3 regions of the Affinirhizobium helianthi genome follow, and region 2 is predicted to be linked to each of the others. Evidence: riboswitches for the same ligand, from Rfam matches in the RefSeq annotation. Region 2 holds a riboswitch; each other region holds the start of a gene.
What was found. Region 2 has a riboswitch for thiamine pyrophosphate ahead of ACFSE1_RS05795 (ABC transporter permease). Riboswitches for the same ligand answer to the same signal wherever they lie in the genome.

Region 1 (9,831 bases), on a different contig from region 2:
GGCTTCCTGTCCGGTGCGGTGAATGCCATTGCCGGTGGCGGCACGTTTCTCACCTTCGGTGCGCTCACGCTCGCCGGTTTGCCGCCGATTTCGGCCAATGCCACCTCATCCATCGTCCAGTTTCCCGGCTACATTACCTCCACCCTGGCCTATAAGGGCGAGCTTCTGAAGCGCTGGAGAAGCGCTGTCGCTCTCACCATTGTTTCGGCGTTGGGCGGGCTGGGTGGTGCGCTTATCCTGCTTGCGCTGGATAATCCCTCCTTCCGCGCCATGGTGCCCTGGCTTCTGGCAGCGGCCACGGCCATCTTCGCGGCAGGGCCTTTGTTGAAGCCGAAAGCCTCGCAGGAGCGTTCATCAAGCTCGCCTGCCTCGCTCATCGGCCAGTTTCTCACCTCCATTTATGGCGGCTTCTTCGGGGCTGGAATGGGCATCATGATGCTGGCGGTGCTGGGGCTGACCACCGGCGGCTCCTATCACCACATGAATGCGCTGAAGAACCTGCTGGCCACGGTCATTGCAGCCGTTGCTATCGTGGTCTTTGTCAGTGGCGGCGTGGTCGGCTGGGCGCAGGCCCTGGTCATGATCCCGGCGGTTGCTGCCGGTGGCTATGCGGGCGTCTGGCTTGCCCGGCGCGTGCCGCAAACGGTCATGCGCGTGCTGGTCATCTGTGTCGGCATCGCGCTGACCATCTATTACTTCGTCACGGGCTGAGGCGATTTTTCCAGCAGATCCGGGCGACGTTCCTTCGTCAGCGCCAGCGCCTGCTCATGACGCCATTTTTCGATGGCTGCGTGATTGCCGGAGGTCAGAACGGCCGGGATTGTCCGGCCCTCGAAATCCTGCGGGCGGGTATAGTGCGGATGTTCCAGAAGGCCGGTCTCGAAGCTTTCATGCGTGCCGGATAGAGCATTGCCCATGACGCCCGGCAGAATGCGAACCACGGCATCCAGCAGCGTCAGGGCCGCAGGTTCGCCGCCGGAGAGAATGTAGTCGCCGATGGAGACTTCCTCCAGCTGGCGCGCCTCGATTACGCGCTGGTCAACACCCTCGAAACGGCCGCAGACAATCACCACCCCTTTGCCTTCCGCCAGTTGGCGAACACGCTCCTGGCTCAAAGGCTTGCCTCGCGGGCTCATCAGCAGGCGCGGACGCGTATCATCGGCCACGGAATCGATGGCGCGTGCCAGCACATCCGGCTTCAACACCATGCCCGCACCGCCGCCTGCGGGGGTATCGTCTACCGTCCGGTGCTTGTCTGTCGCAAAGTCGCGGATCTGCACGGTCTCCAGCGCCCAGTCCTGCCGTTCCATCGCCTTGCCTGCGAGGGAGTGGCCAAGATGGCCGGGAAACATTTCCGGGTAGAGCGTCAGAACCGTCGCAAGGAAGGGCGTCGACATGGGCTATCAGTCTTCCTTCGGCTTCTTTTTCTGCGGCTTGTCGCCTTTCGGCTTGCCGTCCGGCGGGGGCAGGTCCGTGTCCGGCGTATCGATCAAGCCTGCGGCCATCGGGTCGATGAGAAGCCTGCCGTTTTCCAGGTCGATCTCCAGCACGGCGGCTTCGGAAAAGGGAATGAGCGCCGGGCGGCGGCCAGGCCCTTTCAGCTCCAGAAGGTCGCCGGCACCAAAATCGAAAACGCCGCTCACCGTGCCATAGCTTGTGCCCTCGGCATCGACTGCTTCAAGGCCCTCAAGATCGGCATAGTAGAATTCGTCCTCTTCCAGCTCGTCGTCCGGCAGGTTGTCGCGGTCGATGAACAGTTCAAGACCGTTCAGCGCTTCTGCCGCATTGCGGTCGTTCACGCCGCGGAAGCGCACGATAACGACGTTTTTCGCCTCGCGAATTTCGAGGATTTCGAAAACCCGGCCGTCCGCGCTGTGCAGGTTGCCATAATCGCCAATCGCGGTCGGATCTTCGGTAAAGGCACGCACGCGCACTTCTCCGCGCAGGCCCTGCGCCGCGCCGATCACCGCCATCAGAATGGGATTTTCCAGTTTTGCCATCTCATCACCCAGAGCATGTCGCGCAAAAGTGTGTAGCGGTTTTGCGGAAACGATATGCGTCAAAACAAAAGGTTGAAGCGTGCAGAGCCAATCTCAAGGGGAGAAAATCTCGAAGATTGCAACACGCATCAGGTTTCGCTGAACGCTCTACCCCGGATTTCGCGCGATGAAAACCGAAAGCTGAAACAACAAAGCGGGCGGCGTGTTGCCACGCCACCCGCTCATTGGCATTTTGCACCCGAGGGTGAATTATTCAGCAGCAGCTTCAGCGGCTTCTGCAGCCTTCTGAGCCTTCTCGGCAGCGCGCTCCTGAGCCTTCTTGCCCGGCTTTGCCTTGTTCGGGTTGTTGCGAGCGTCACGCTCTGCAAGGCCAGCTTCTGCCATGAAGCGCAGAACGCGGTCTGTCGGCTGTGCACCCTTGGCAACCCAGGCCTTGATGGCGTCAGCATCGAGAACGACGCGCTGGTCGCTGTCCTTGCCGAGCATCGGGTTCCAGTGGCCTACAGTGGCGATGAAACGGCCATCGCGCGGCGAACGGGCGTCAGCAATAACAACGTGGTAGTAAGGGCGTTTCTTGGAACCACCACGGGCGAGACGGATCTTCAGGGACATTTCAAACTCCTTAGGTTTTTCTGTTCAGGCCGCCTTCTTCGACGGGCTGTATGGTGTTGAGGCCGCCGTCAGGCGGTCTTTTCGGTTACGCCGCCATGTTCGGCGGCAATGGCTTCATGATGACGGATCACTTCCTTGATAATGAAATTCAGGAACTTCTCCGCAAAATCCGGATCGAGTTCCGCGTCCTTTGCAAGACGGCGCAAACGCTCGATCTGGTATTCCTCGCGCGACGGGTCGGCCGGCGGCAAATCGTAATGTGCTTTCAGAACGCCCACTTCCTTTGTGCAACGAAAGCGTTCCGCCAGCATATGCACCAGGGCCGCGTCGATATTGTCGATCGACTGGCGGTAGCGGCTCAACTGGTCCTTGACTTTCGGATCGATCATGCTGGCGTTCCTTTAAGCCTTACTTCTTCTTCGGGAAGCCCGGCAGGCCGGGCATGCCGCCCAGACCCGGAAGCTTTGCGCCGCCGAGACCCGGCAAACCACCACCGGGAAGGCCACCCGGCAGTCCAGGCATGGAGCCCGGCTTGAAACCGGCGGCTTCCGCCTGCTTGGCCAGCGCTTCCAGCTGCTTCGGGTCCATGCTGGAAAGGTCCGGCATTCCGCCCCCCAGGCCACCAAGTCCCATCTTGCCGGCAAGGCCGCCCATCAACTGCTTCATCATGCCGCCTTTGCCTTTGCCGCCCATGGCTTTCATCATGTCGGCCATCTGGCGATGCATTTTCAGAAGCTTGTTGATTTCGGCAGCATCCGTGCCGGAACCGGCGGCAATGCGCTTCTTGCGGGAGTGCTTGAGGATATCGGGATTGGCGCGCTCGGCCTTGGTCATCGAGGAGATGATCGCCAGCTGGCGGTCGAATACCTTGTCGTTCATGCCGGAAGCGGCCAGCTTGTCCTTCATGCCAGCCATGCCCGGCATCATGCCCATGATGCCGCCCATGCCGCCCATGGCCTTCATCTGGCGAAGCTGCTCGGCCAGGTCGTTCAGGTCGAACTTGCCCTTGGCCATCTTCTCGGCCATGGCGCGCGCCTTTTCGGCGTCAATGTTCTCGGCGGCCTTCTCGACCAGCGAAACAATATCGCCCATGCCGAGAATACGGTCGGCGATCCGGCGCGGATGGAACTCGTCGAGTTCCGTCATCTTTTCGCCGATACCGATCAGCTTGATCGGCTTGCCGGTGACGGCGCGCATGGAAAGGGCGGCACCGCCACGGCCATCGCCGTCCATACGGGTCAGCACGAGGCCGGTAATGCCGACGCGCTCATCGAAATTGCGGGCGAGATTGACGGCGTCCTGACCAGTCAGCGAATCCGCGACCAGCAGAATTTCGTGTGGCTTGGAGCGGGCCTTGATCTCGGCCATTTCCGCCATCAGCGGCTCGTCGATATGCGTACGGCCCGCCGTATCGAGGATCACGACATCGTGGCCGCCGAGCTTTGCCGCCTGTACGGCGCGAGAGGCAATATCGGTGGGCGACTGGCCGGCAATGATCGGCAGGGTATCGACACCCGTCTGAATGCCGAGCTGGCGCAACTGCTCCTGCGCGGCGGGGCGGCGCGTGTCGAGCGATGCCATCAGCACCTTCTTGCGGTCGCGATCCGTCAGGCGCTTGGCAATCTTGCCGGTGGTGGTGGTCTTGCCCGAGCCCTGCAAACCGACCATCATGATCACGACCGGGGCAGGCGCATTCAGATCGATGGAAACGCCTTCGGAGCCCAGCATTTCGATGAGCTCGTCATGAACGATCTTCACGACCATCTGGCCGGGCTTGATCGATTTCAGAACGGAAGCGCCAACGGCTTTCTCACGAACGCGATCCGTAAAGGAGCGAACGACTTCCAGCGCCACGTCCGCTTCCAGAAGCGCACGGCGAACCTCGCGCATGGCCGCCGAGACATCGGCCTCGGAGAGCGCGCCACGGCCGGTCAGTCCACTCAAGATGGAGCCAAGACGGTCCTGGAGGTTTTCGAACATCGTTTCATCCTTCTAGACGTTGACCGGGGATAGACCGGAAACGTCGGGTCTCTACTGCCGAAAAACAAGACGCATAGCCAAAAAGCACCCGAGGGCGCAACGCGCTGTCGGGTGTTAACCTCCGGGATCTCTTTATACCTTTGCGGGTCCCGGTCGGCGGCTAAAGTACTTCGACTTTCAGCAGATCGCGCCGCTTAAACAGGAGAAGCGGGCGTGAGTCAAGGGTTTCAAGCGTTTCACGCCGGATGGATGACCTGCCCAAGGGCCTGATGGCTGGTGATCCTGTGCGTCGAAGTCTTCGTATCACGCTTGAAGGCTTTATACGCACACCCTATAGATTGAAGATGAAGAGACGGAATTTCCTCAAATTGTCAGCGATTGGCGGTCTTGCGCTTCTGGGCGGGGGATTGCTCGCAGGGAGAGCGATGGCTGCGAACCGCTATTACACGGGTCCGGTTTCGGATCATTTCGATGGAACGCGCTTCTTCAATCCGGGTGGGGAGGAACCGAAAGGGTTCATGGGCCTGCTGAAATGGCGCTTCAACGGCAAGAGCGTGGATTGGCCCGCCAGCTATCCCAGCCCCTTTGCGCCTGTGGTGCCGGAAAAGCGCGTCAGCGGAAACAGACTGGTCGTCACTATGGTCGGCCATGCCTCCATGCTCATCCAGGTCGCGGGCCTGAACATCCTGACGGACCCCGTCTGGTCGGAGCGCACCAGTCCCGTCTCGTTTGTCGGGCCCAAGCGCGTCAATCAGCCCGGTATCCGGCTGGAAGATTTGCCGGCTATCGATATTGTGATCGTCACCCACAACCATTACGATCATCTGGATATTGAAACGCTGAAGCGCATTCATGCGGTGCATCGGCCCCGCTTTATCACGCCGCTTGGCAATGATGCCATTTTCGGCCCGGAGCTGGACGATCCGCGCATCACGGTCATGGATTGGGGCTCGAAGGACTATATCGGCAAGAATGTCACCATTCATTGCGAGCCCTGCCACCATTGGTCGGCACGCGGCCTGAATGACCGCCGCATGGCGCTCTGGGGTGCCTTCGTCATCGAAACGCTGGCGGGCAAGATCTACCATATCGGCGATACAGGCTTCCATCAGGGCATTAATTACAAGGCCGCGGCTGCAAAGCACGGCAATTTCCGCCTCGCCATCCTGCCCATTGGTGCCTACGAGCCGCGCTGGTTCATGCAGGCACAGCACCAGAACCCGGAGGAAGCGGTGGCAGGGATGCAGCTGGCCAAGGCCTCTTATGCCATCGGTCATCACTGGGGCACGGTCAAGCTCACGGATGAGGGCATCGAGGAGCCTCTGGCAGCGCTTTCCAATGCGCTTCAAGCTGCGCAGATGAAGCCGGAACGGTTTCGCGCCCTTCGGCCCGGTGAAGTGTTCGACGTGCCGGATGCGTAAGCCGACTTATCCATTATAGTCGAAAATGACTATCTAAAGTTGTTTATGCCTTCGCCAAGTCGGGCATTGACTTCCATCATTTTGGCTCGCACACTCACGCCCATTCACCAGGGGTGTCCCGCAAGGGGCTGAGATTCCGCTGGGCGTGAAACATCACGCAGCGCGGTGACCCGTTGAACCTGATCCAGTTCATACTGGCGTAGGGACGGTGCGAGCGCTTGAGGTTTTGCGGGCTTTGCTGCCCTCAAATGGCGTCTATCCATCTTTCCGGCTGACATGACTGGATCTCCAAACCTGAAAACCTTGGAGTTCCACGATGAACATTGCCCCCAATTTTCCACGACTTGATGTCACCACAGGGCCGCTTCCGGCCTCGACGAAGATCCATGTGAAGGGTGAACTGCATCCCGATATCCGGGTTCCCCTGCGCCAGATCGCGCTTCACCCCACCTCCGGCGAGCCGCCTGTCAATGTCTACGATTCCTCCGGCCCCTATACGGATCCTGCCGTCGCCATCGAGATCGAGAAGGGCCTGCCGCGCCTGCGCGAAAGCTGGATAGCGGCGCGCGGTGACACCGAACTGTACGCTGGACGCGATGTGAAACCGGAAGATAACGGCTTTGCCAGCGGTGAACGTCTGACGCCGGCTTTCCCCGTCCAGCCACAGCCGCGCCGCGCCGTTGCGGGCAAGGCGGTCACCCAGCTTGCCTATGCGCGGGCGGGCATCATCACGCCGGAAATGGAATTTGTCGCCATTCGCGAAAACCTCGGACGCAAGGCGCTGAAGGAGAAGCTGGAGCGCGACGGCGAAAGCTTCGGCGCATCTATTCCCGACTATGTAACGCCGGAATTCGTGCGGCAGGAAGTGGCGCTGGGGCGTGCCATCATCCCGGCCAATATCAACCACCCGGAATTGGAGCCGATGGCGATCGGCCGCAATTTCCTGGTCAAGATCAACGCCAATATCGGCAATTCCGCCGTCACCTCCTCCATGGCGGAAGAGGTGGAGAAAATGGTCTGGGCCATCCGCTGGGGTGCCGATACGGTGATGGACCTCTCGACGGGCCGCAACATCCATAACATTCGTGACTGGATCATCCGCAATGCCCCGGTGCCGATTGGCACGGTGCCGCTCTATCAGGCGCTGGAAAAGGTCGGCGGCATTGCCGAGGATCTCACCTGGGAAGTCTTCCGCGATACGCTGATCGAGCAGGCGGAGCAGGGGGTGGATTATTTCACCATCCATGCGGGTGTCCGGCTTCATTACATCCCGCTCACGGTCAATCGTGTCACCGGCATTGTCTCGCGCGGCGGCTCCATCATGGCCAAGTGGTGTCTGCACCACCACAAGGAAAGCTTCCTCTACGAACACTTCGAAGAGATCTGCGATATCTGCCGCGCTTACGATGTCTCTTTCTCGCTGGGCGATGGTCTTCGCCCCGGCTCCATTGCCGATGCCAATGATGCAGCGCAATTTGCCGAACTCGAAACGCTGGGCGAACTCACCAAGATTGCTTGGGCGAAGGATTGCCAGGTCATGATCGAAGGCCCCGGCCATGTTCCCATGCACAAGATCAAGGAGAATATGGACAAGCAGCTGAAGACCTGCGGCGAGGCTCCGTTCTACACGCTCGGGCCGCTCACCACGGATATTGCACCCGGCTATGATCACATCACGTCGGGCATCGGTGCTGCCATGATCGGCTGGTATGGCACAGCCATGCTTTGCTATGTCACGCCGAAGGAGCATCTCGGCCTGCCGGATCGCGATGATGTGAAGGTCGGCGTGATCACCTACAAGATCGCGGCCCATGCGGCAGATCTTGCCAAGGGTCATCCGGCGGCACAGGTGCGCGATGATGCCCTGTCGCGGGCGCGGTTCGAGTTCCGCTGGGAAGATCAGTTCAACCTCTCGCTCGATCCGGAAACGGCGCGCTCCTATCACGATGAAACCCTGCCGAAGGAGGCGCACAAGGTGGCGCATTTCTGCTCCATGTGCGGGCCGAAATTCTGCTCCATGCGCATTTCGCACGATATCCGCGCCGAGGCGCAGAAGGAGGGGCTGGAAGCCATGGCGGCCAAGTTCCGCGAGGGCGGCGATCTCTATATGCCGCTTCATGAGCCGGCTCAGGAGTGAACATGTCCATCCTGATCAAGGGGGCCGGCGTTGCCGGCCTCACACTGGCGCATGAGCTTCACCGTCGCGGCTTTGCCATCACGATCCGTGAGCGAAAATCCGCCGCAGGGCTCGGCGCCTCCCATTATGCAGGCGGAATGCTGGCCCCGTGGTGCGAGCGGGAATCGGCATCGGAGGCTGTTCTGCAAATGGGTCTGTCGGCGGCCAATTGGTGGGATCAGGCAGTCCCCGGCCTCGTGGAGCGCAAGGGCACGCTGGTGGTTGCCCCCAGTCGTGATAGGGGCGAGCTGGAGCGCTTTGCCCGGCGCACCAGCGGTTTCGAATGGCTGGATGAGGCGGGCATCGCGGCTCTGGAACCATCCCTTTCCGGTCGCTTCCGTCGAGCTCTTTTCTTTGCGGGCGAAGCGCATCTCGATCCGCGACTGGCGCTCACAAAGCTGGCCGAAACACTGGCTTCCTCAGGTGTCCGCTTCATTCACGCAGATGATCCGCTCTCCGCACATGGCTTTGATCATGTTGTCGATTGCACGGGCGCTGCCGCCATTGGTTCGCTTGAGGGTCTGCGCGGCGTTCGCGGTGAAATGCTGATGCTCCATGCGCCGGATGTTCACCTCAGCCGAACCGTGCGCGTGCTGCATCCGCGCCACCCGGTCTATCTCGTGCCGCGGGGGGAGGGGCGTTACATGCTGGGCGCCACCATGATTGAAGCCAATGACGATGCGCCCGCAAGCGCCCGTTCCGTCATGGAACTGTTGAACACTGCCTATGCGCTGGATCCGGCTTTCGGCGAGGCCCGCATCTTGGAGCTTGGCGCAGGTGTTCGCCCCGCCTTTGCCGATAATATGCCGCGTGTTCTGCAAACCCCGAACGGCTTGGCCATTGCCGGGCTTTACCGGCACGGCTTTCTGCTGGCTCCTTCGCTTGCTCGTCAGGCGGCAGATATGTTGGACCACACCATGAATGCGCGGAGGCTGACCGCATGAAACTCATCGTCAACGGCGAAACCCACGATCTTGCCATCGCAACGCTTGGTGAACTGCTGGCGGCGCTGGAGTATGAGGGCGAATGGCTGGCAACGGCAGTGAATGCCGAACTGGTCCACCGAGAGGAGAGGGAAGGTTTCCCTCTCAGTGAGGGAGATCGTATCGAAGTTCTGTCGCCCAGACAGGGAGGTTGAAATGAGCCTGGTACTCTACGGCAAAACCGTCCAGTCCCGCCTTCTTCTCGGCACGGCCCGTTACCCCTCGCCGGATGATCTGGCGGAGGCGGTGCGCCAATCGGCCTGTGACATTGTCACCGTCTCGCTGCGGCGGGAAACGGCGGGTGCGCGCACAGGCGGTGCCTTTTTCGATCTGATCCGCGAACTCGGCGTTCATGTTCTGCCCAACACGGCAGGCTGTCACACCGTCAAGGAAGCCGTTTTGACGGCCCACATGGCGCGCGAGCTTTTCGGCACCCAATGGATCAAGCTGGAACTCATTGGCCATCAGGATACGCTGCAACCGGATGTGTTCCAACTGGTGGAAGCCGCCCGAATCCTGTGTGAGGATGGCTTTGAGGTCTTCCCTTACACGACGGATGATCTTGTGGTGGGCGAGCGTCTGCTGGAAGCGGGCTGTCAGCTTCTCATGCCCTGGTGCGCGCCCATTGGCAGTGCTCTCGGGCCGCAGAATATTCATGG
Region 2 (9,831 bases):
TGGAGCAGGCGAGCGCGGTATCCGGGGTTCTGGGTCCGCAGCCCACCCAGAACATTCTTGACACTGCCCCTTTGCCAGAGAAGCGATCGATGACAGAAAATTTGGTGATGTTACGGCTCTCATCGCGCTGAACCTTGCCGTCTTCGACCGGCAGTTCGTAGGTCAGGAAATGGTCATCCCAGTGAAAGGGTCGTAGCACCGCAGCCTGCATGGTGCTTCGACCGGCCTCGGCATGAATGGCGAAGTCTTCGGCTGTCAAAGCGCGGCCAATATTAATGGTCTTTGTAGCCCATTCCGGCCAATCGATCTTCGGGACATCCAGTAGGTAACGCTTTCCCTCCGAAACCTGCTGGCCATCCGCCCAGACCTTGGCGATGTCGAAGCGCTGAACATCCGACAAGAGAACGATATCGGCGTAGCGACCGGGCGCGATGGATCCAACCCATGGCGTAAGGCGCATGTGCCGCGCAGGATTGATCGTCGCGCATTGAATGGCGATTTCCGGTGCAAGTCCGGACTCAATGGCAAGCCGCACATTATAATCGGTCGCCCCCATTTTCAGCGTATCGGATGCGCTGCGATCATCTGTGGTGAAGGCAATCTGGGACCAATCCTGCAGCCCCCTGTCAAGCAGGCCGCGAATGACGTCCGGCAGACTGTGCGGGCGAAGCTCCATGAACAGACCGTGGGTCAGCTTGTCCCAGAGCTCCTCGAAGGTCCAGGCTTCGTGGTCCGATGCAAGGCCCGCGGCGGCAAAAGCATTGATCGTGGGGAGGTCGCGAATACCCGCTGCATGCCCTTCAACCACGCCGCGCTGTTCGAAAGTGGCGCGGATCATGCCCCAAAGGCGCTCATAGGAAGGGTTTTCCCGGTTCCAGACGGCGGGCCAATCCATGACTTCATCGAGACCTGCCACCATCAGGCTCTGTCTCATGAAGGCTTTCTGCTCGTCATAGCCAAGATAGCCGCCGCCATGTTCATAGCCCGTTGGCGGAACGGCAGAGCCGGGCAGGGGGAAGATCTTCAGTGGCGATCCTGCTTCACGGGCTTTCAGCCAGAATTCGAGCGTCCTTGCGCCGTTGACGTTTGAGAATTCGTGGCTCGCCTCGCATGTCCAGGTATTGCCGCGCGGGAGAACCAGAGCGGCTTCATATTCCGGTGTGAGATGCGAGCTTTCGATGTGCTTGTGCACTTCGCCGAGGCCTGGAATGGCCGAAAGGTCCGGCTCGTGGATCCGCCGCGCAACCTCGCCTGAATAGCTTCCCGCTGGACCCACATAGGCAATGCGGCGACCTTTGATGATGATTTCCTGATCCAGCGCCCATGTTCGCGTTGCGACATCCAGCAGTCTGCCAACCCTCAGCGCCACATCCGCAGAACGTTTGCCGAGTGCCACAAGCGTCAGCTCCTGACGGATTGCCACTTCCGTTGCTGCATCGGGATTGATATCGGGTGAGGTCATGGCAGCCGCTCCTTACGAAGGTGCGCAAAAACTGAAAATGCAGATATATCAGTGCACATAGCGGCAAACAGGTGGCGCTGCAATGTCAGTTTCAGCTTTTGACCCAAGCACTTGCCGACGTTCAGATCTGGTGGATCCGAACGCCCGGAACGGTGGCCCTGGCAATGTCGCAGAGATGGCGATGATGGGTGAGATAGATCACTTGTCCCAGGCGGGAAATATTGCCGAGAAGCCGGAAAACTTCCTCTGAACGCGGCTCGTCGAAGCTTTCCATAATGTCATCCGCGACGAAGGGAACTGACGGGCGTACTGCTGCAAACTCCTCATAGCCGGCGAGCCTGAGGGCCAGATAGAGCTGGTAGCGGGTTCCGGTCGACATGACGTCGGACAGCTTTGAACCACCTTCCTTCGTCACGCCAATCAGGATTTCCTTGTCGCGATCGGGAAGTGTGCTCAGGCCGCTATATTCGCCACGCGTCATCTGACTGAATGCGGCCGAAGCGCGTGTCATCATCGAACTGCGATGCTTGTCGCGATAGATGGAAAGCGCATTTTCTGCGGCCAGCGTCCCGGCGCGAAGCTTGAGGTAGTGAAGAGCAAGCTCCTCAAGTTCAACGATAATCGTGGAACGCTTGGCTTCCAGACGCGCCACGGCATCGTCGCCGCCAACCGCATCGATCTGGTCTTGTGCTTTTGTTAAGTCCGCGAAGAGGACCCGGCTTCGTTGAGCGAGGTTCTCAATCCGCTCAGCAAGCTGTTCGCTCTCGGTTCTTGCGGCATCAACATCCAGGGCGGCCAGAAGCGACGTGGCGCTGGCAAGATCGCTAGCGGAAAGTTCGGAGATGAGCTGCGCTTCGAATTCTGCCTTCCGTTTCTCCAGCCGATCCCGCTCCGCAACATCTTCCAGTTTTTTGCTGATATCGTCGAGCGTGGCAACGCCAAAGAACTCGGCAAACTTCTGCTGCTGCGCTGCGTGGCCAGCCATTCGAAGTTCGAGTGCCTGCCATTCTCCCTTCAGGCTCGCGACTTCCTCCAGCTTGGCGTTTCTCATCTCTTCGGCTTTTTCCATGTCGAGCTTCGCCCGTATCAGCCGTTCTGCCAAGGCAGGCGCTGAGAGGCCCGTTTCATCCCAGCCCAGATCCGAGGCTGTTTTCTCGACAGTCTGCCGGAAGGATGTGATGTTTTGCTCCATCAATGTCACGCGATGGCTCAGCTGATCCTTCTGCGCAAGAATGGCGGGCAGTTCACTCAGCGTATCGAGTATGGCGCGTACGGAGGCTGCATCGGTCTCCTCGGCAAACCAGGTCTGGGACAGCGCTGCCTGCCATTGCGCCTGCCAGCCGGCCTGCGCCTGTGTTGCTGCATCAGCATCCCGCTCGCGCTCACGCAGATCCCGCCCGAGTTCCTCCAGCCGCCTTTGAAGATGGTCACGCTCGGCAAGCTTGCGCTTGGCATGGTCCAGCCATTCCAGAACCGCAACGAGCTTTTCAGCCTGCTGCATATCGCCGTCCAGGTCGATGGCAAAACGGCGAACCAGATGATCCAGCTCGTCCGTTTCCTTCTGCAGCTCCGTCTGCAGGGCTGCTAGGTGTTCTTCAGCCTCTCTAAGCTGCTTGAGCGCTTGTAGATGACGCTCACGCCCCTGCTGCCATCTCTCGCAAAGACTTAGCAGCGAGAAGGCGTCCGCTAGGTGGTCCGCTTCGAAAGGAAGTGCCGCGCGGATGGCGTCCAGTAGCTCGCCACGCTTTTCGGTCAGCTCGTGAACGGCTGCGTCTGCCTGTTCCAGTTTGGCTCCTGCGGCTGAGCTTTCCTGTCGAAGTCTTCGCAGTTCCGCCACTTCTCCGGAGCGGGAAAGGCGGATTTCCGACACCTGATCGTCAGCGCGCATGGCCTCTTCAAAGGAAAGGGCCGTTTTGCGATCCAGCATCTCCAGATGTTGCTTCCATGCTTCATCCCGCTGGCGGCGAAGGGTTGCGGCTGTTTCATCATCGAAGCTGTCGGACAGGCCTTGTTGAGCGGTGAGCCGCGCCTGAGTTTGCGCCAGGGAAGCCTTTGCCTCCTGCACGGCTTCCCGCGCGCGCAGCAACTGACGATCAAGCTCCGTTGCCTGCATTCGCCAGTTATCGATACGTCGCCCATCCGGTACGACGAGAGCTTGCAATTCCTCTTCGCCGCCTTCCCAGGGCAGAAGAGCCAGGCCGCTCTGCTCGACATCCTTGCGCAAGCGCGCCAATCCCCGCGCCTCCATGGAAACGAGGGCCGATTTGTCACTTCTGTGCAAACGGTCCAGAGCTGCCTGCAGTCGGGCAAGGTCCGGCGTTGCCGGATGATCTTCGGTCAGTGCGTCGAGCTTGCGGCGAAGGTCGGCGGCCGCCTCGCGGCTTCGTTCAAGCTCACGGCTGGCGGAGGTGATCGCAGCCGTGATCCCCGACCGCGTCTCGATCAGATCACGCAGTTTTCCGGTCAGCGCGGCGGGAAGGATGAGTCGATGGGGATCCTCTTCCTGCGAGCGCCCAAGGGCTTTTAAGTGCTGCCCCAGCAGGGTTTCACTTTCCCGCAACTCCAGACGGCGGCGTGGCAGGTCGCTCTCCATGCCGATGATCACGCCCCGCTCTTCCGCGATGCTGCCAATTGCCGTGGCAGCCGCACGCACCTTGTCATCGATCTGGATGTCGTCCAGTTCCCGCTCCAGCCGGGCAATCGTGCTGCCCATGGTGGCCTTCAAAGTGTGGAGGCGGGTTTCGTCACGGATCATGTCTGGCAGCAGAGCCTGCCACTCACGCGGCGGCTTCGGCAGGCTTTCATAGGCCTGAAGCTCACGAGCGAGACGCTGCACTTCCAGCGATAGCGGGTAGGCCCGAAGCCTGGCTTGAAGCTCAGCCTGCCGGCTTCTGGCGCTCCCCAGTTCCGCCAGCACATCATCATACTGCTTCTGTGCCTGTTCTCTGGTGGCGAGAAGCGAGGCATAGGCTGTAGCGTAGGTGTCGATCTGGTCGCGCTCCTTGCGCACGTCGGCAAGCTTCTGCTTCAACTCGGCCAGTTGGGTCGATCTTGCCCGCTTCTTGTGGAAGAGCTGCGTCTCCTCGTTCACCCGGTTCAGCACCGCGCTCAACTCCGCAAGGCCCGCGCTGGCCGAAAACAGCAGCTCGCCCAGGTCGCCGCGGCTTTCCACGATGGAGCGGCCGCCCTCTTGAAGCGAATGTTCATCGAGCGAAAACATGGCGCGATAGGATTCGCGGGTCAGCCCGCCCAGCGCCGAGGTGAGGAGCGCTTCCGGGAGGGGCTGCCCTGCCGGGTCGAGCAGTGAATTGCTCCGCTTCTTGACGCGGGTGAATTCCTGCTCGCGGCCGTCTATCTCCAGCCGTCCGCCAATCTGCATGGTGCTGTAGGCGTGCAGAAAGTCGTAAGGAGACTTGTCATGAATGCCGAACAGCAGGTCGAGATAGGCTGAGAATGCGGTGGACTTACCTGCCTCGTTCAAGCCATAGACGATATGCAGGTCAGGTGTCTCTGGCTGGCGTTCTCCGAAATCGAGAATGCGGTCGGTGAATTTGCCATAGCGAGTGAGGTCAAGGCGGCGCAGGCGCATCAGTCGTTCTCGCTCCGGGCTTCGGCCATTCGGGCGATCAGCTCTTCTCCACCCTCTGCAATCAGGTTTTCGAGGAATGTCTCGAATTCGGCATCGTCCTTGCCCGTTATCTGCCGTGCCTCTGGCGGCAGATCGTCCATCAGCGACTGAACCATTTCGCGTACCTGCTCGCGATAGCCAGCCGACGAGATCACCTGCTCGCGCATGATCTGGTTCAACTCCAGAATAGGGTCGCTACCGCTTGCTGGCTGGTCCGTGCTCGGTGAATGAATGTCCAGTTCGATCTTCTCAATCCAGGTCTTGCCGGTTCGTTCAGCCCTCTGCTCGGCTTCCGTGCGCAGCAAATCGAGGTCGCGCCGGATCGTCCAGGCAAGCGGGGTCGAGCCTTTCAGCCTGAGGCGAGCAACCAGATGGTCTGATCGGGTTGCCAAGCGCAGGTCCTGCAGGCTCCGTTCAATACGCTCGACAACCTCACGCCAGTCTGTCGAACCCGACAGGTCGACGCTGGCACGCTCGAACTGCGCGATGCTGGTCAGGCGTTCTTCCACCGTAACGCTGCCATCGTCATGAACCGTCACAAGGCTGATGCTCTTCTCGCCAGCCTCGTTGATATCGCGCCCTTGAGGCATTCCCGGCATGATGACCTTGCGCTGGCCCGCGTGCTCAGTGCGCTGGTGAATGTGCCCGAGCGCCCAGTAGTGAAATTCGGCGGCATGAAGATCGGCAGCCGAGCATGGCGCATACTGATCGTGGCCGGGGGCGCCCGCCAGGCTCGTATGCATGATGCCGATGTTGACGGCGCCCGGCACTGCTGGCTTGTATTTGGGCAGAAGGCTTTCTGGCGCATGCGGCTTTGCGAAACTCAACCCATGAATCGCGATCGTCTGCGCGAGATGCTTGAACTCGACGGCCTCTGCCCGCCCGGTGAACACCTTCACCGAGGGCGGCAGCACAAGCTCCTGTGTAATGCGCGAAAGCGCATCGTGATTGCCGCGAATCTTGAAGACCTTGATATTGGGCTCATGCAGACGCTGCATTTGCGTCGCCAGAAAACGCGCCGTCTTCATCGATGTCTGGTCGCCGTCATAAAGATCGCCAGCGATGATGAGTGCATCGACTCGCTCTTCCAGGCACAGATCCACAATGCGGATCAGCGCCTGGCGCGTGGCATCGCCAATCAATGCGGCAAGCTCGGGGTTTCGCAGCGAGAGCGAGCGAAGCGGCGAATCGAGATGTAAATCTGCGGTGTGAACGAACCTGAAGGCCATGTCCTGATCTAGTCGGCTTCGACGCTGGGTTCAATGTCATTCTATCTGACTGCACAACCTGCAGTCATTCGTATCCCTGAAGGCGAAACCTACCGTGTGCGTTGACATGTCGGCCTGCTTGCCGTTAGGTGCAGCTATTCCGAGGGGAGCACCAGACGGTGCTGAGATGGCGGTGAGCCGGACCCTTGAACCTGATCCGGGTCATACCGGCGTAGGAACGGAAAATCGCCATGCCAGCGCTGCTTCGCTTCATCGCCTGACCCGAATCCAAATTGGGCAGGAGTTTGCGTAGCGATGGCGCGTCCATCCACCATTGTCGACCACTTCCGGCTGATCGGTATGGCTATGCCATGACCCTTCGGCAGGCAGCGCTTTCCCTGACTGTTCTCCTGGTCTTCTGGCAGGCGATTGCGACATTGGTTGCGCCGCCCCGCTATCTGCTGCCTGCGCCATCCGCTGTGCTTGAGGTTTTTTGGCACCAGCCGGGTTTTCTGGTTCAACACACACTGTTGACTGGCTGCGAAATTCTGTTGGGCCTGCTTGCCGGATCGGCGCTGGGGGCAGTAACGGCGCTCGGCGTTGCGGCTTTTCCCAGAACAGGGCTGATGCTCTGGCCGCTGGTTCTGGTATTGCAGGCTTTCCCGGTCTTCGTGCTCGCGCCCTTGCTAGTGATCTGGTTCGGCTTTGGCATGGCGTCCAAGGTGGCGATGACGATCATCATCATTTTCTTCCCCGTCGCCTCCGCCTTTCACGATGGCCTGCGCCGAACGGATCGGGCCATGCTGGATGCGGCGGCCCTGACGCAGGCAAGCCATTGGCAAACATTGTGGCATCTACGAGTGCCCCTCGCTCTGCCCGCCCTCATCTCCGGCTTGCGCATCGCCGCGCCGCTCGCTCCACTGGGCGCGGTTGTCGGCGAATGGGTTGGGGCCTCCGGCGGTCTTGGCTTTGTGATGATGCAGGCCAATGCGCGGCTTCAAACCGATGTCATGTTCGCCGCGATGGCCATCCTCGCTCTTTTCACCGTGCTGCTCCGCTTGGTCACGGACCGGCTGACAGCCAATCTCGTCCCTTGGGCGCGCGAGGATGTCTCTCCTCTCCGCGCAGCAACGCTCCCATCAGGAAAGCTTCCATGAAAGCCAGATTCCTCGCCCTGCTCAGTGCGATCTTTTTTCTGTTCAACTCCGGCAGCTCTCTGGCTGCCGACAGGCTGAACGTGTTGCTGGAATGGTTCGTCAATCCCGACCACGCGCCATTGGTCGTGGCCCAACAGAAGGGATATTTCAGTGAGGCGGGCCTTGAGGTAACCCTCATTCCGCCATCCGACCCCTCTGCAGTTCCGCGGCTTGTGGCAACGGGACAGGCGGATGTGGGCATTCATTATCAGCCCAATCTCTATCTGGATCATGCCGCGGGGCTTCAGCTTGTCCGCTTCGGGACGCTGGTGGAGACGCCGCTGAACACTGTCACGGTTCTGGCGGATGGTCCCATCAAGAGCCTCAAGGATCTGAAGGGAAAGAAGATCGGCTTCTCGGTCTCCGGTTTCGAGGATGCCATGTTGAAGCGCATGCTGGAAAGGGAAGGCATTTCCCTTTCAGATGTCGAGCTGGTGAATGTGAATTTCTCGCTTTCACCATCGCTGATCGCCGGGAAAGTCGATGCAACGATCGGCGGTTTCCGCAATTTCGAAATGACCCAACTGCGCCTCGAAGGCCAGGAAGGCCGGGCCTTTTTCCCGGAAGAGCACGGTGTGCCGATCTATGATGAACTGGTTTTCGTGACCCGCAAGGATCTGGTTTCCGATTCTCGCCTGCCGCGCTTTCTTCGTGCCGTGGAAAAGGCATCGGTCTATCTCACCAATCATCCGGAAGAGGCGCTGCAGCTTTTCCTGAAAGCCTATCCGGACCTCGATAACGAACTGAACCGCAAGGCATTCACCGATACATTGCCGCGCTTTGCCAAGCGGCCCGCCGCGCTTGATACCGCGCGTTACCAACGCTTCGGAAGTTTCATGGCAGACAGCGGCCTTGTCGCGAAGGCGCCTGAGGTCAGCGAACTGGCTGTGGAGCTGAAATGACCGTGAGCAGATCCTTGCCGACCTCTCATCATGCGGCAGATCTTCTGGCGAAGGTCCGCGCCCGGCGCCCTCGTGTTCACTGCCTGATGAATACGGTGGTTCAGAAGTTCACGGCCGATGGTATCACCGTGGTAGGTGGCATTCCTTCCATGACCTCATCGCGCGATGAAATCGCCGATTTCGTGGCCAAGGCGGATGCTCTGACAATCAATCTCGGTACATTGGATGCGGAACGCCGTGCCGTCATCCGCATTGCTGTTGAAATTGCCAATGCCGCCGCAAAGCCATGGATCGTTGATCCCGTTCATTGCGATTATTCGCGCGGGCGCCTGGAATTCGCTCGGGAGCTGATCGCGCTCGGCCCGACCATCGTTCGTGGCAATGCAGCGGAGATGGCGCTGATAACAGATACGCGCGCGAGCTTGCGAATTCAGACGGGGCCGGTGGATTTGCTCTCGGATGGGCAACGCGCTGTCAGCATCCAGAATGGGCATGGCTGGATGGCACAGGTCACCGGAACGGGCTGCCTTTCTGGCGGCGTCATCGCGGCCTTCATGGCTGTGGAGAAAGATGCGCTTCTGGCCGCAGCCTCTGCCTTGGCGGTGACGGGTTGCTCCGCCGAAATGGCAGCGCAAGAGGCGAAGGGGCCGGGAAGTTTCGAGCCCGCCTTTCTCGATGCCCTGGCGAATATCACGACGGAAAACATTCGGGAGAGGGCGAGGATCAGTCATGAGAGTTGTTGATTATCGGCTGAACGCCATTGTGGATGCGTCGCTGCTGGATGTTGCGCCACTGGCCGAACTGGCTGCCTGCGCGGCGCGCACCGGTGCCACCCTCATTCAGTATCGGGATAAGACAGCATCGACCCGGCTGATGGTTGAACGGGCAGTGTCGATTGGCCGAGCGATTGCCGGGACAGGTGTGCCTTTCGTGATCAATGACCGGGTCGATGTTGCGCTTGCTGCGAATGCTGATGGCGTGCATCTGGGTGCGGAGGATATGGAGCCTGAAACGGCGAGGCATATTCTCGGTGCCGACGCCATCATCGGCGTGACAGTCAAGTCATTGCCTGATGCCGACAGGGCAGGCCGGGCGCCCGTCAACTATGCCTGCATTGGTGGCGTCTTTGAAACCTTGTCGAAGGTCAATCCTGATCCACCCGTTGGGATCGAGGGCTTCCGCGCTTTGCGTCGCCGCATTTACCAGCTGAATCCCCGGCTGCCCGTCGGTGCCATTGCTGGCATTACCGAGGACAGGATCAACAATGTCATTGCGTCGGGTGCGGATGGCGTTGCCGCGATTTCCGCTCTCTTTCGGATGCCGGATGCCGCCGCTGCCGTATCCGCCTTTCGCAAGCGTATCGATGAAAGCCTGAGGGAGAGTGTGTGATGACAGCGATTGCACTCACTGTGGCTGGTTCCGATAGCGGAGGCGG
Region 3 (9,831 bases), on a different contig from region 2:
GCGCCGCCTTGGCGCGTGTGATGGCGCCTGAGCCAGACATCCTGATGCTGGACGAGCCGACCAACCATCTGGACCTGCCGACCATCGAATGGCTGGAAGGCGAGTTGCAGAAGAGCCGCAGCGCGCTGGTGCTGATCTCCCACGACCGGCGCTTCCTGGAAAAGGTTTCCACCGCCGTGGTGTGGCTGGATCGCGGGCTTTCCCGCCGCATGGACAAGGGCTTTGCCCATTTCGAAGCCTGGCGCGACGACGTGCTGGAAGCCGAAGAGATCGAGCAGCACAAGCTGGGCCGCCAGATCGAGCGTGAAGAACACTGGCTGCGCTATGGTGTCTCCGCCCGCCGCAAGCGCAATATGCGCCGCCTCGGCGAATTGCAGAATCTGCGCGCCGAATATCGCGGCCATCGCGGCCCGCAGGGCACGATTCAGGCATCGGTGAGCGAAGGCCGCGAAAGCGGCAAGCTGGTGATCGAGGCGGAAGCCATTACCAAGAGCTATGGCGAACGCCAGATCGTCGCGCCGTTTTCGCTGCGCGTTCATCGCGGCGATTGCATCGGCCTCGTGGGGCCGAACGGTGCGGGCAAGACGACGCTTCTGAAAATGCTGACCGGGCAGTTGGAGCCCGATTCCGGCACCATCAAGCTTGGCACCAATCTTGAAATCGCAACACTCGATCAAAAGCGCGAAGACCTGAACCCCGACGACACGCTGAGCCATTACCTGACCGACGGTCGCGGCGAAAACCTGCTGGTGAATGGCGAGCAGCGCCACGTGGCAGGCTATATGAAGGACTTCCTGTTCCAGCCGGAGCAGATGCGCACGCCAATCCGCAACCTTTCCGGTGGCGAGCGCGCCCGCCTGATCCTCGCACGGATCATGGCCCGGCCCTCCAACCTTCTGATCCTCGACGAACCGACCAACGATCTCGACATCGAGACGCTGGACCTGTTGCAGGAAATTGTGGCGGGCTATAACGGCACCGTCATTCTCGTCAGCCACGACCGCGACTTCCTCGACCGCACGGTGACCTCAACGATTGCGCCGGCGAACCCGGATGCGCCGGATGGCCGCTGGATCGAATATGCCGGTGGCTATACCGATATGATGGCGCAGCGCCGCGGTGCGCTGGAGGAAAAGAAGAAGGCAGAGCGCGAGAAGGCGAAAGCCGAAACCGCCTCCGCCCCGGCACAGCCCAAGAGCCAGGCAAAACTGTCCTACAAGCAGAAATTCGCGCTGGAGAACCTGCCAAAGGAGATGGAGAAGATCGAGAAGGACATTGCCGCCCGCGAGGCGAAAATGGCCGATCCGAACCTCTTCACCAAGGATGCCGCCGCCTTCAACCGGATTGCCGCCGAGCTGGAAGCCCTCCGCGCCAAGCTGACGGCCATGGAAGAGGAATGGCTGGAACTGGAAATGCTGCGCGAGCAACTTGAGGGCTGACACATCTCTTCTACATCCATAAGTAATTGTTGGAGTTAACTTTCCGTTAGCATTCAACAGCATCAACCAATACCGGAACAATTCCCAAATTGGCACGTTCGGGACTGTGATGGCAGGACATGAAGGTCCTGCCGGTCAGGTTTCAACCAAGGGGATGGTCCCATGTCGACTCAAGTCATGCGTCGTCGGCTGGAAGATGCAGCCATGAATCAAAGAGTTCTGATCGTAGAAGACGAATTTTTGATCGCTCTCGATATCGCCGAAACGGTGGAAGAGATGGGTCTGAAAGTCAGCGGCTTTGCCAGTGCGCGCGAGCATGCCTTGCGCCTTGCGCCCCTTGCCGACATTGCTTTCGTGGATGTCAATCTGTCGGATGGTGCCACCGGCCCCTCCATCGGCCGGGAGCTTGCCGAACGCTTTGGCATTACCGTCGTTTTCATGACTGCCAATCCCGAACAACTGGCAGGCCACGATGCCGCAACCCTGGGCGTGCTGACCAAGCCGGTCATGCCGCACATTTTGCAGGAAACCGTTGCCTATGCCGTTGCCAACCGCGCAGGTGGCCTTGCTGCCGTTCCTCGCCAGCTTCGGGCGCTTGCCGTCGCGAACCGCTGAACTGCCGCTTGCCAAGAACAACGGCTCTGAGTACATCTGCCTTGCTCTAACGGGGTGCCACATGAGTGGCTGAGAGGCTGGGGGAAGCCAGCCAACCCGCGGAACCTGATCCGGTTAAGACCGGCGGAGGGATTAGACGGCTTCCATCGACGCCCTATTCCCAAGTGACAGATATTTGGAGGCGTTGAAAAGATGAAATCCCTGAAGCTTTCTCTAGCCGCACTTTCCACCCTCGTTCTTTTCAGTCCGGCCGAGGCGCAAGACCAGAAGAGCCTGACGGTCTATACCTATGAGAGCTTCCTCTCCGACTGGGGACCGGGACCGAAGGTGAAGGCCGCCTTCGAGAAGACCTGCGGCTGCACCGTCAACTTCGTCGGCGTAGCGGATGGCGTGGCGCTTCTGACGCGCCTCAAGCTGGAGGGGCAATCCTCAAAGGCCGATGTCGCGCTGGGACTGGATACGAACCTCATCGAAGAAGCAAAACAGACAGGGCTTTTCGAAGAGCACGGCATTGATACGTCAGCGGCGAAAATTCCCGGCGGCTTCAAGGACAAAACCTTCGTGCCTTACGATTACGGCCACTTCGCCGTCGTCTACGATAGCGAAACCCTGAAGAACCCGCCGAAAAGCCTGAAGGAACTGGTGGAAGGCGATGCCTCCCAGAAGATCGTGATCGAAGATCCGCGCACCTCAACACCCGGTCTGGGTCTGCTGCTGTGGGTGAAATCCGTCTATGGCGACAAGGCCCCCGAGGCATGGTCGCAGCTGAAGAACCGGGTGCTGACCGTGACCCCCGGCTGGTCGGAAGCCTATGGCCTCTTTACCAAGGGCGAGGCGCCGATGGTTCTCTCCTACATCACCTCCCCGGCCTATCACATGGTGGAGGAAAAGACCGAGCGCTATAAGGCCGCGAAGTTCGAGGAAGGTCATTACATTCAGATCGAAGTGGCAGGTGCCCTGAAAGCCTCGCAGAACAAAGAGCTTGCGCGTGAGTTCCTGGCCTTTGCGCTTTCTCCCGAGTTCCAGACCATCATCCCCACGACGAACTGGATGATGCCGGCAGCTGCCACCAAAGATCCCCTGCCGGAGGCTTTCTCGAAACTGCCAGAGGTGGACAAGACCTTCCTGATGTCGCCGGATGAGGTGGCGAAGAACCGGCAGGCCTGGATCCGCGAATGGCTTGCCGCCATGAGCATGCAGTGAGGCGCATCGCAATATGCTGACCGGACGGCAGCAAAGGCTCGGCCTCGGCCTGGGGCTTTTCATTCTGGCCGGGATCTCGCTGGTCATCCTGCTTCCCGTTCTGACACTTCTCGGATCGGCAGCGCCTTCCAGCGGCCTGCTTTTCGATGCCTATACCATCGGCATTATACGCTTCACGCTGCTTCAGGCGGTGCTTTCAACCCTGCTATCCATTCTGCTGGGTCTGACGGTTGCCTTGGCGCTCGCCCGGCAGACGCGCTTTCCCGGCCGCATCTGGCTGATCCGCCTGATGGCGCTTCCGATGGGACTGCCGGTGCTGATCGGCGCGCTGGGACTGATCGGGATTTTCGGTCGGCAGGGACTGTTCAACCGCATGCTGGCCGGCCTCGGCGTGGGAGAGCCAATCAGCATTTACGGGTTGAGCGGCATTCTCCTTGCGCATGTTTTCTTCAACCTGCCGCTCGCGGCACGTCTGCTGCTGGCAACACTGGAGCGGCTGCCGCAGGAATACTGGCGTCTGAGCGCCAGCCTCGGCATGTCGAGCTGGAGCATTTTCCGGCTGATCGAGCTTCCCATTCTCATGCGCAGCATGGCAGGTGCCGCAGGGCTGATCTTCATGCTCTGTGCGACAAGTTTCACGCTGGTTCTGGTGCTGGGAGGCGGACCGGCGGCGACCACGCTGGAAGTGGCCATCTACCAATCGCTGCGTTTCGATTTCGATCCGCCTCGCGCCGTCGCCCTCTCCCTGCTGCAAATCGGCCTGACGGTGTTGATCCTCATCGCGCTCAGCCTGCTTCCGAAGGCAGAGGATGACCGGATCGGCGAAGGCCGCCGGCTGCGCCGTTTCGATGGAGAGGGTTCCGGCAAGAGAACATGGGATGGAGCGGTCATTCTGCTGGCGTCGCTGTTCCTGCTGCTGCCTCTCTCAGCCATCCTGATTCGTGGATTGAATGCCGACCTTGTGCGGCTTGCCGCCTCTGCCTCCTTCCACAAGGCTTTGGCAACGAGCCTTATCATCGCGCTGATGGCGGGGCTGATGTCTGTTTTCACAGCGCTTGCCATACTGCGTGCTCAAGCCACCATTCGCGCTACGGGCAGAAAGCGCTGGTCGCTGAAAACAATGAACCTGGCCCTCTCCAGCCTGTCCTCCCTCGTGCTGCTGGTGCCGCCCCTGGTGCTTGGAACCGGCTGGTTTCTTTTCGCCAGAGGGTTTGGCGAGGTGAACAGGCTTGCCCCTTTCATCATTGCCGTCATCAACATGCTGATGGCGCTTCCCTTTGTGATCCGCGTACTGGAACCGGCCTATCGCACCCATCTGGCCCAGACGGATCGTCTCAGCGCAAGCCTTGGGCTTTTCGGCCTTACGAAGCTGCGCATCGTCGATTGGCCGGTTCTGCGAAAGCCGCTCCTCATGGCGCTTTCCTTCGCCATGGCACTATCGCTCGGGGATCTGGGCGCCGTCGCGCTGTTCAGTTCGCAGGATCTCCTCACACTGCCCTGGCTTGTTTATAGCAGCATGGGAAGCTATCGCACGAACGATGCGGATGGACTGGCTTTGCTTCTGGGCCTTATCTGCCTTGGTCTGACAATGCTGGGCACACTGAATTCCGGAGAACGGGCACGTGACGAGAACCATGGTTGAGCTGCGCGCCGTTCAGCTTCGGCTCGGCGACAGGCACTTCGCCTTCGATTGCCGCATCGAAACAGGCTCCATGACCGCAATCGTGGGTCCGTCCGGCGCGGGAAAATCGACACTTCTCAACCTCATCGCCGGGTTTGAAACGCCCTCTGAAGGGGCAGTTTTCATCGACGGTCAGGATGTGACAGCGCTTCATCCGGCAGAGCGCCCGATTTCCATCGTTTTTCAGGACAACAACCTTTTCGCGCATCTCGATGTGGAAACGAACATCGCGCTTGGGCTTCACCCTGCCCTCAAACTGACCGCGGCGGACCGGGAAAGGATCGCTGCCGCATTGACACGTGTGGGCCTTGCCAAACTTGGTCATCGCAAGCCCGGCACGCTATCCGGCGGCGAAAGACAGCGCGCCGCCTTTGCCCGCGCCCTTGTTCGCCGAAAGCCCGTTCTTCTGCTGGATGAGCCCTTTGCCTCACTGGATAGTGATCTTCGCCACAAAATGGCGGATTTGCTGAAGGATCTGCACCGTGAAACCGGGCAGACCATCATCCTTGTCAGCCACAATGCCGATGACCTTGAACAGTTGGGCGCCACTGTTTTGCAGGTGGATGGAGGGCAGATTCGAAACGATTGAGATGTGCGGACAATGTGGCCATCGGCTCCGCCACATTTTGGACGTTCATCAATGCAATGCCGCATTGCAGAATTTAGCGGAATGATGCTTGCTTGCACCAGCTATTCCTTTCTGGAACAGGTATGGTTCATGCAAGTGATCTGGCCATCCGCGATGAACGCAGGAGATCGCGGCCAACGTGGATGCCGCAGGATGCGCCGGATGGCGGGTTTGGAAGAATGATATTTCCGACTGGACGTGATCAGAGCGCCGGCACAGTGGCTGTCGGCACGGTGGACGGCATGAACCGCCCTGCGCGGCGCAGCGCACCCTTGCGCGCCATGTCGAGCCTGCTGGCCGCCGCCATTGTTCTGAGCGGCTGCCAATCCATCATCGACCAGACCTATACGACGGATCTCAAGCCTTCCAGCAATCCGCAAATTGTCGATACGGTGCAGAAGAACGATCCGCGCGCGGCCATGGGCGCCCGCGAGCATCCCCGCATCGTGGCAAGCTATGGCGGCGAATACCACGATGCCAAGACGGAGCGGCTGGTGGCCCGCATTGCCGGTGCCCTGACTGCCGTTTCAGAAAACCCGAACCAATCCTATCGCATCACAATTCTGAACTCTCCGGCCATCAACGCCTTTGCGCTGCCCGGCGGCTATCTCTACGTCACGCGCGGCCTGCTGGCACTCGCCAATGATGCTTCCGAGGTGGCCGCGGTTCTGAGCCACGAAATGGGTCACGTGACCGCCAATCACGGCATCGAACGCCAGAAGCGCGAGGAAGCGGAAGTGATAGCCAGCCGTGTGGTCGCGGAAGTTCTCTCCAGCGATCTGGCCGGAAAACAGGCCCTGGCCCGAGGAAAATTGCGGCTGGCCGCCTTTTCGCGCCAACAGGAATTGCAGGCCGACGTCATTGGCGTGCGTATGCTGGGCGAAGCCGGCTACGACCCCTATGCGGCGGCACGCTTCCTGGATTCCATGGCCGCCTATGCCCGCTTCTCTTCCGTTGACCCGGAAACCGACCAGAGCCTCGACTTCCTGTCCAGCCACCCGAACGCGCCGCAGCGCGTGGAACTGGCACGCCAGCACGCCCGCGCCTTCGGACAGGAAGGAACGGTTGGCGACCGGGGCCGCGACTATTATCTGACCGGCATTGACGGCCTGCTTTACGGCGACAGCCCGGAAGAAGGCTATGTGCGCGATCAGACCTTCCTGCATGGGGGCCTTGGCATTCGCTTCGATGTGCCGCCGGGCTTCCGCATCGACAACAAGGCGGAGGCTGTGCTGGCAACGGGGCCGGATGAAACCGCAATCCGCTTCGATGGCGTGGAAGCGCCGGAAAACCAGAGCCTGACCAATTATCTGACCAGCGGCTGGGTGGCCGGCTTGCTGCCCAACACGGTGCAGGACACAACCGTTAACGGCCTGCCCGCCGCCACTGCCAAGGCTTCGGCAGAGCGCTGGGATTTCGATGTGACGGTCGTGCGGATGGACAAGCGGATCTTCCGCTTCCTGACCGCCGTGCCTAAAGGCAACACGACGCTGCAGGCGACCGCGGAGACGCTTCGCAACAGCTTCCGCAAGATGACCCCGCAGGAAGCGGCAAGCCTGAAGCCGCTTCGCGTACGCGTCGTCACCGCACAGCCGGGAGACACGATCACCACGCTTTCCGCCCGCATGATGGGCACAGACCGTAAGCTCGACCTCTTCCGACTGATCAATGCATTGCCGACGGGCGCTGCCATCGTCCCCGGCCAGCGGGTGAAGATCATTTCCGAATAAGGCTGCAACCGGGACTTCGAACGGTGCGTCGCGCGAAGTTCGACGGCTTGCTTCCGACCGCCTTCATCCGCCTGTATACAGTGATTGCCGCAATGCGGCGAAAAACTCACAATTTTGAGCGCAGACACCATATCAATTGACAGAATGTATACATTAGGCCAATCTTTCTCATTAGGAGGAGGAATAACCATGCCCAAACCAACATTTCCGATGAATGCCTGGTATGCAGCTGCCTATGATGTGGAGCTGAAGCACGCGCTTCTGCCGCGTACCATCTGCAACAAGCCGGTTGTGCTATATCGCAAGAAGAACGGCTCGCCGGTGGCTCTTGCCGATGCCTGTTGGCACAGGCTGGTGCCACTGTCGCTTGGACGCCTGGAAGGCGATAATGTGATCTGCGGCTATCATGGCCTGGAATTCGACGAGACCGGCCGCTGCGTATACATGCCCTCGCAGGATACGATCAATCCTTCGGCTTGCGTGAAATCCTATCCGATTGCCGAAAAGCACCGCTTCATCTGGATCTGGCCCGGCGATCCGGCACTGGCAGATCCCGCCCTCATCCCGGACATGCACTGGAACCAGGACCCGGAATGGGCCGCCGATGGTAAGCTGATCGAGGTGAAGTGCGACTATCGCCTTGTCGTTGACAACCTGATGGACCTGACCCACGAAACCTTCGTCCATGGTTCCTCGATCGGCAACCGCGCCGTGGCGGAGGCTCCGTTTGAAGCAAGCCATTCCGACCGGTTCGCCTATATCACCCGCTGGATGGAAAACATCGATCCGCCACCCTTCTGGGCCAAGCAATATGGCCGTCCCGGCAAGGTGGACCGCTGGCAGATCATCCGTTTCGAAGCGCCCTGCACGGTCACCATCGATGTCGGTGTTGCGGAAGCCGGAACCGGCGCCAAGAATGGCGACCGCTCCAAGGGCGTCAATGGCTATGTGCTGAACACAATCACCCCCTCGACAGAAAAGACCTGTCTGTACTTCTGGGCATTCGCCCGCAATTACGACCTCGGCAATCAGGCCCGCACGCATGAACTGCGTGAAGGCGTGGCGGGTGTCTTCCGCGAGGACGAAGTGGTGCTGGAAGCGCAGCAACTGGCAATCGACGCCAATCCCGACCACAGGTTCTACAACCTCAACATCGATGCCGGTTCGATGTGGGCGCGCAAGCTCATCGACAGAATGATCGATGCGGAGATGCACCCGCACGCAGTGGCAGCGGAGTAAAGGCGGTGGGCATCGAAACCGAGCGCGAACCGAAGCAGCAAAGCGCCAAGGCGCTTCTGGCTCTGCGTGATCTCGTCCTTGCGGGCGAGATCGAGCCGGGGGAAAGACTGTCGGAAGTGGCTCTGGCGCAGCGTCTCAACGTATCGCGCACACCACTTCGCAGCGCCCTGCAGCGGCTTGAGCAGGAAGGACTGGTGGCACAGATACCATCAGGCGGCTATGCAGTCCGCTCCTTCAGCAAGCAGGAGGTTGTCGATGCCATCGAACTCCGCGGCGTTATGGAGGGCACAGCCGCAAGACTGGCGGCCGAACGCGGTGCGAGACCGACTGAGATGAGGGCGCTGGAAGAAGCCGTGCGTCAGCTCGATCTTGTGATGCAGGCCAACGCGCATGAGATCGATTTCGAACGCTACGAGATGCTGAACGGCGCGTTTCACCGTCAGCTCTGGAGCCTCTGCGGCAGCGAACTTCTGTCGCGGGAGATTGAGCGGATCACCAGCCTTCCCTTTGCCAGCCCCAATGCCTTCGTCAATACGCAGGCGGACGTTCCGGCCTTTCACCGGACGCTCATCATTGCACAGGGCCAGCACAAGGCCATCGTCTCGGCCATCGCGCTGCGGGAAGGGACGCGTGCCGAAGCAGTTGCGCGTGAACATGCGCGGCTTGCACGACAAAATCTCGACTTCGTACTGGAGGAACAGCCCGATCTGCGCCGAAAGGTGATGGCTCTGGCTTTGATGTCGAGCTGAACAGAGCGACAAACAAGATTTGGAGGAGGTATTCATGCGTTCCAAACTGGAATGGCGTGCAGCACGTGTCATCGCCATCGAGACACCGGCAGAAGATGTGCGCGCCGTCACCTTTGCAGTCGATGGCCTGCGCTCATTGTTCGATCCCGGATCGCACACCAATATCAAAGTGACGATTGGCGGCAGTCCCGCGATACGCACCTACACGGTTTTGCCAAGCGAACCGGGCACGCTGAAAATTGCGGTCAAACTGCATCCCAACAGCCGCGGAGGCTCCGCCTTTATCTGGACACTCAAGCCCGGTGACACGACGGAAGTGACGGAACCGGAAAACCGGTTTGAGCTTTCCTGGCGGGCATCCCACTATCTTCTGGTGGCGGGCGGCATCGGTATCACACCCATTTACGGCATGGCGCATGCGCTTGCGGCACGCGGCCAGTCCATTCGGCTGATCTATGGGGCAAGAAGCCGCGAGCAAATGGCCTTTGCCGAAGAACTTCGCGATCTTCTTGGCGATCGCCTGCAGACATTCGCCCAGGCGGAAGGG

Region 1: another riboswitch for thiamine pyrophosphate. It lies ahead of thiC (phosphomethylpyrimidine synthase ThiC); the one in region 2 lies ahead of ACFSE1_RS05795 (ABC transporter permease).
Region 3: another riboswitch for thiamine pyrophosphate. It lies ahead of thiB (thiamine ABC transporter substrate binding subunit); the one in region 2 lies ahead of ACFSE1_RS05795 (ABC transporter permease).

What each region holds. Positions count from the first base shown of each region.
Region 1 covers NZ_JBHUEQ010000023.1:133,705-143,535, forward strand. The annotation lists gene ACFSE1_RS12795 (sulfite exporter TauE/SafE family protein) at 1-711, shown strand, start outside; gene trmD (tRNA (guanosine(37)-N1)-methyltransferase TrmD) at 693-1,397, opposite strand; gene rimM (ribosome maturation factor RimM) at 1,404-2,000, opposite strand; gene rpsP (30S ribosomal protein S16) at 2,250-2,612, opposite strand; gene ACFSE1_RS12815 (chorismate mutase) at 2,681-3,001, opposite strand; gene ffh (signal recognition particle protein) at 3,021-4,592, opposite strand; gene ACFSE1_RS12825 (MBL fold metallo-hydrolase) at 4,937-6,013, shown strand; TPP riboswitch at 6,113-6,237, shown strand; gene thiC (phosphomethylpyrimidine synthase ThiC) at 6,330-8,150, shown strand; gene thiO (glycine oxidase ThiO) at 8,153-9,133, shown strand; gene thiS (sulfur carrier protein ThiS) at 9,130-9,327, shown strand; gene ACFSE1_RS12845 (thiazole synthase) at 9,329-9,831, shown strand, end outside.
Region 2 covers NZ_JBHUEQ010000006.1:150,587-160,417, reverse strand. The annotation lists gene ACFSE1_RS05810 (adenine deaminase) at 1-1,462, opposite strand, end outside; gene ACFSE1_RS05805 (ATP-binding protein) at 1,584-5,051, opposite strand; gene ACFSE1_RS05800 (metallophosphoesterase family protein) at 5,051-6,319, opposite strand; TPP riboswitch at 6,452-6,554, shown strand; gene ACFSE1_RS05795 (ABC transporter permease) at 6,670-7,455, shown strand; gene ACFSE1_RS05790 (ABC transporter substrate-binding protein) at 7,452-8,396, shown strand; gene ACFSE1_RS05785 (hydroxyethylthiazole kinase) at 8,393-9,139, shown strand; gene thiE (thiamine phosphate synthase) at 9,126-9,785, shown strand; gene thiD (bifunctional hydroxymethylpyrimidine kinase/phosphomethylpyrimidine kinase) at 9,785-9,831, shown strand, end outside.
Region 3 covers NZ_JBHUEQ010000023.1:82,265-92,095, reverse strand. The annotation lists gene ACFSE1_RS12580 (ABC-F family ATP-binding cassette domain-containing protein) at 1-1,439, shown strand, start outside; gene ACFSE1_RS12575 (response regulator) at 1,602-2,054, shown strand; TPP riboswitch at 2,095-2,203, shown strand; gene thiB (thiamine ABC transporter substrate binding subunit) at 2,247-3,257, shown strand; gene ACFSE1_RS12565 (thiamine/thiamine pyrophosphate ABC transporter permease ThiP) at 3,271-4,899, shown strand; gene ACFSE1_RS12560 (thiamine ABC transporter ATP-binding protein) at 4,892-5,527, shown strand; gene ACFSE1_RS12555 (M48 family metalloprotease) at 5,848-7,296, shown strand; gene ACFSE1_RS12550 (aromatic ring-hydroxylating dioxygenase subunit alpha) at 7,486-8,535, shown strand; gene ACFSE1_RS12545 (GntR family transcriptional regulator) at 8,541-9,284, shown strand; gene ACFSE1_RS12540 (PDR/VanB family oxidoreductase) at 9,319-9,831, shown strand, end outside.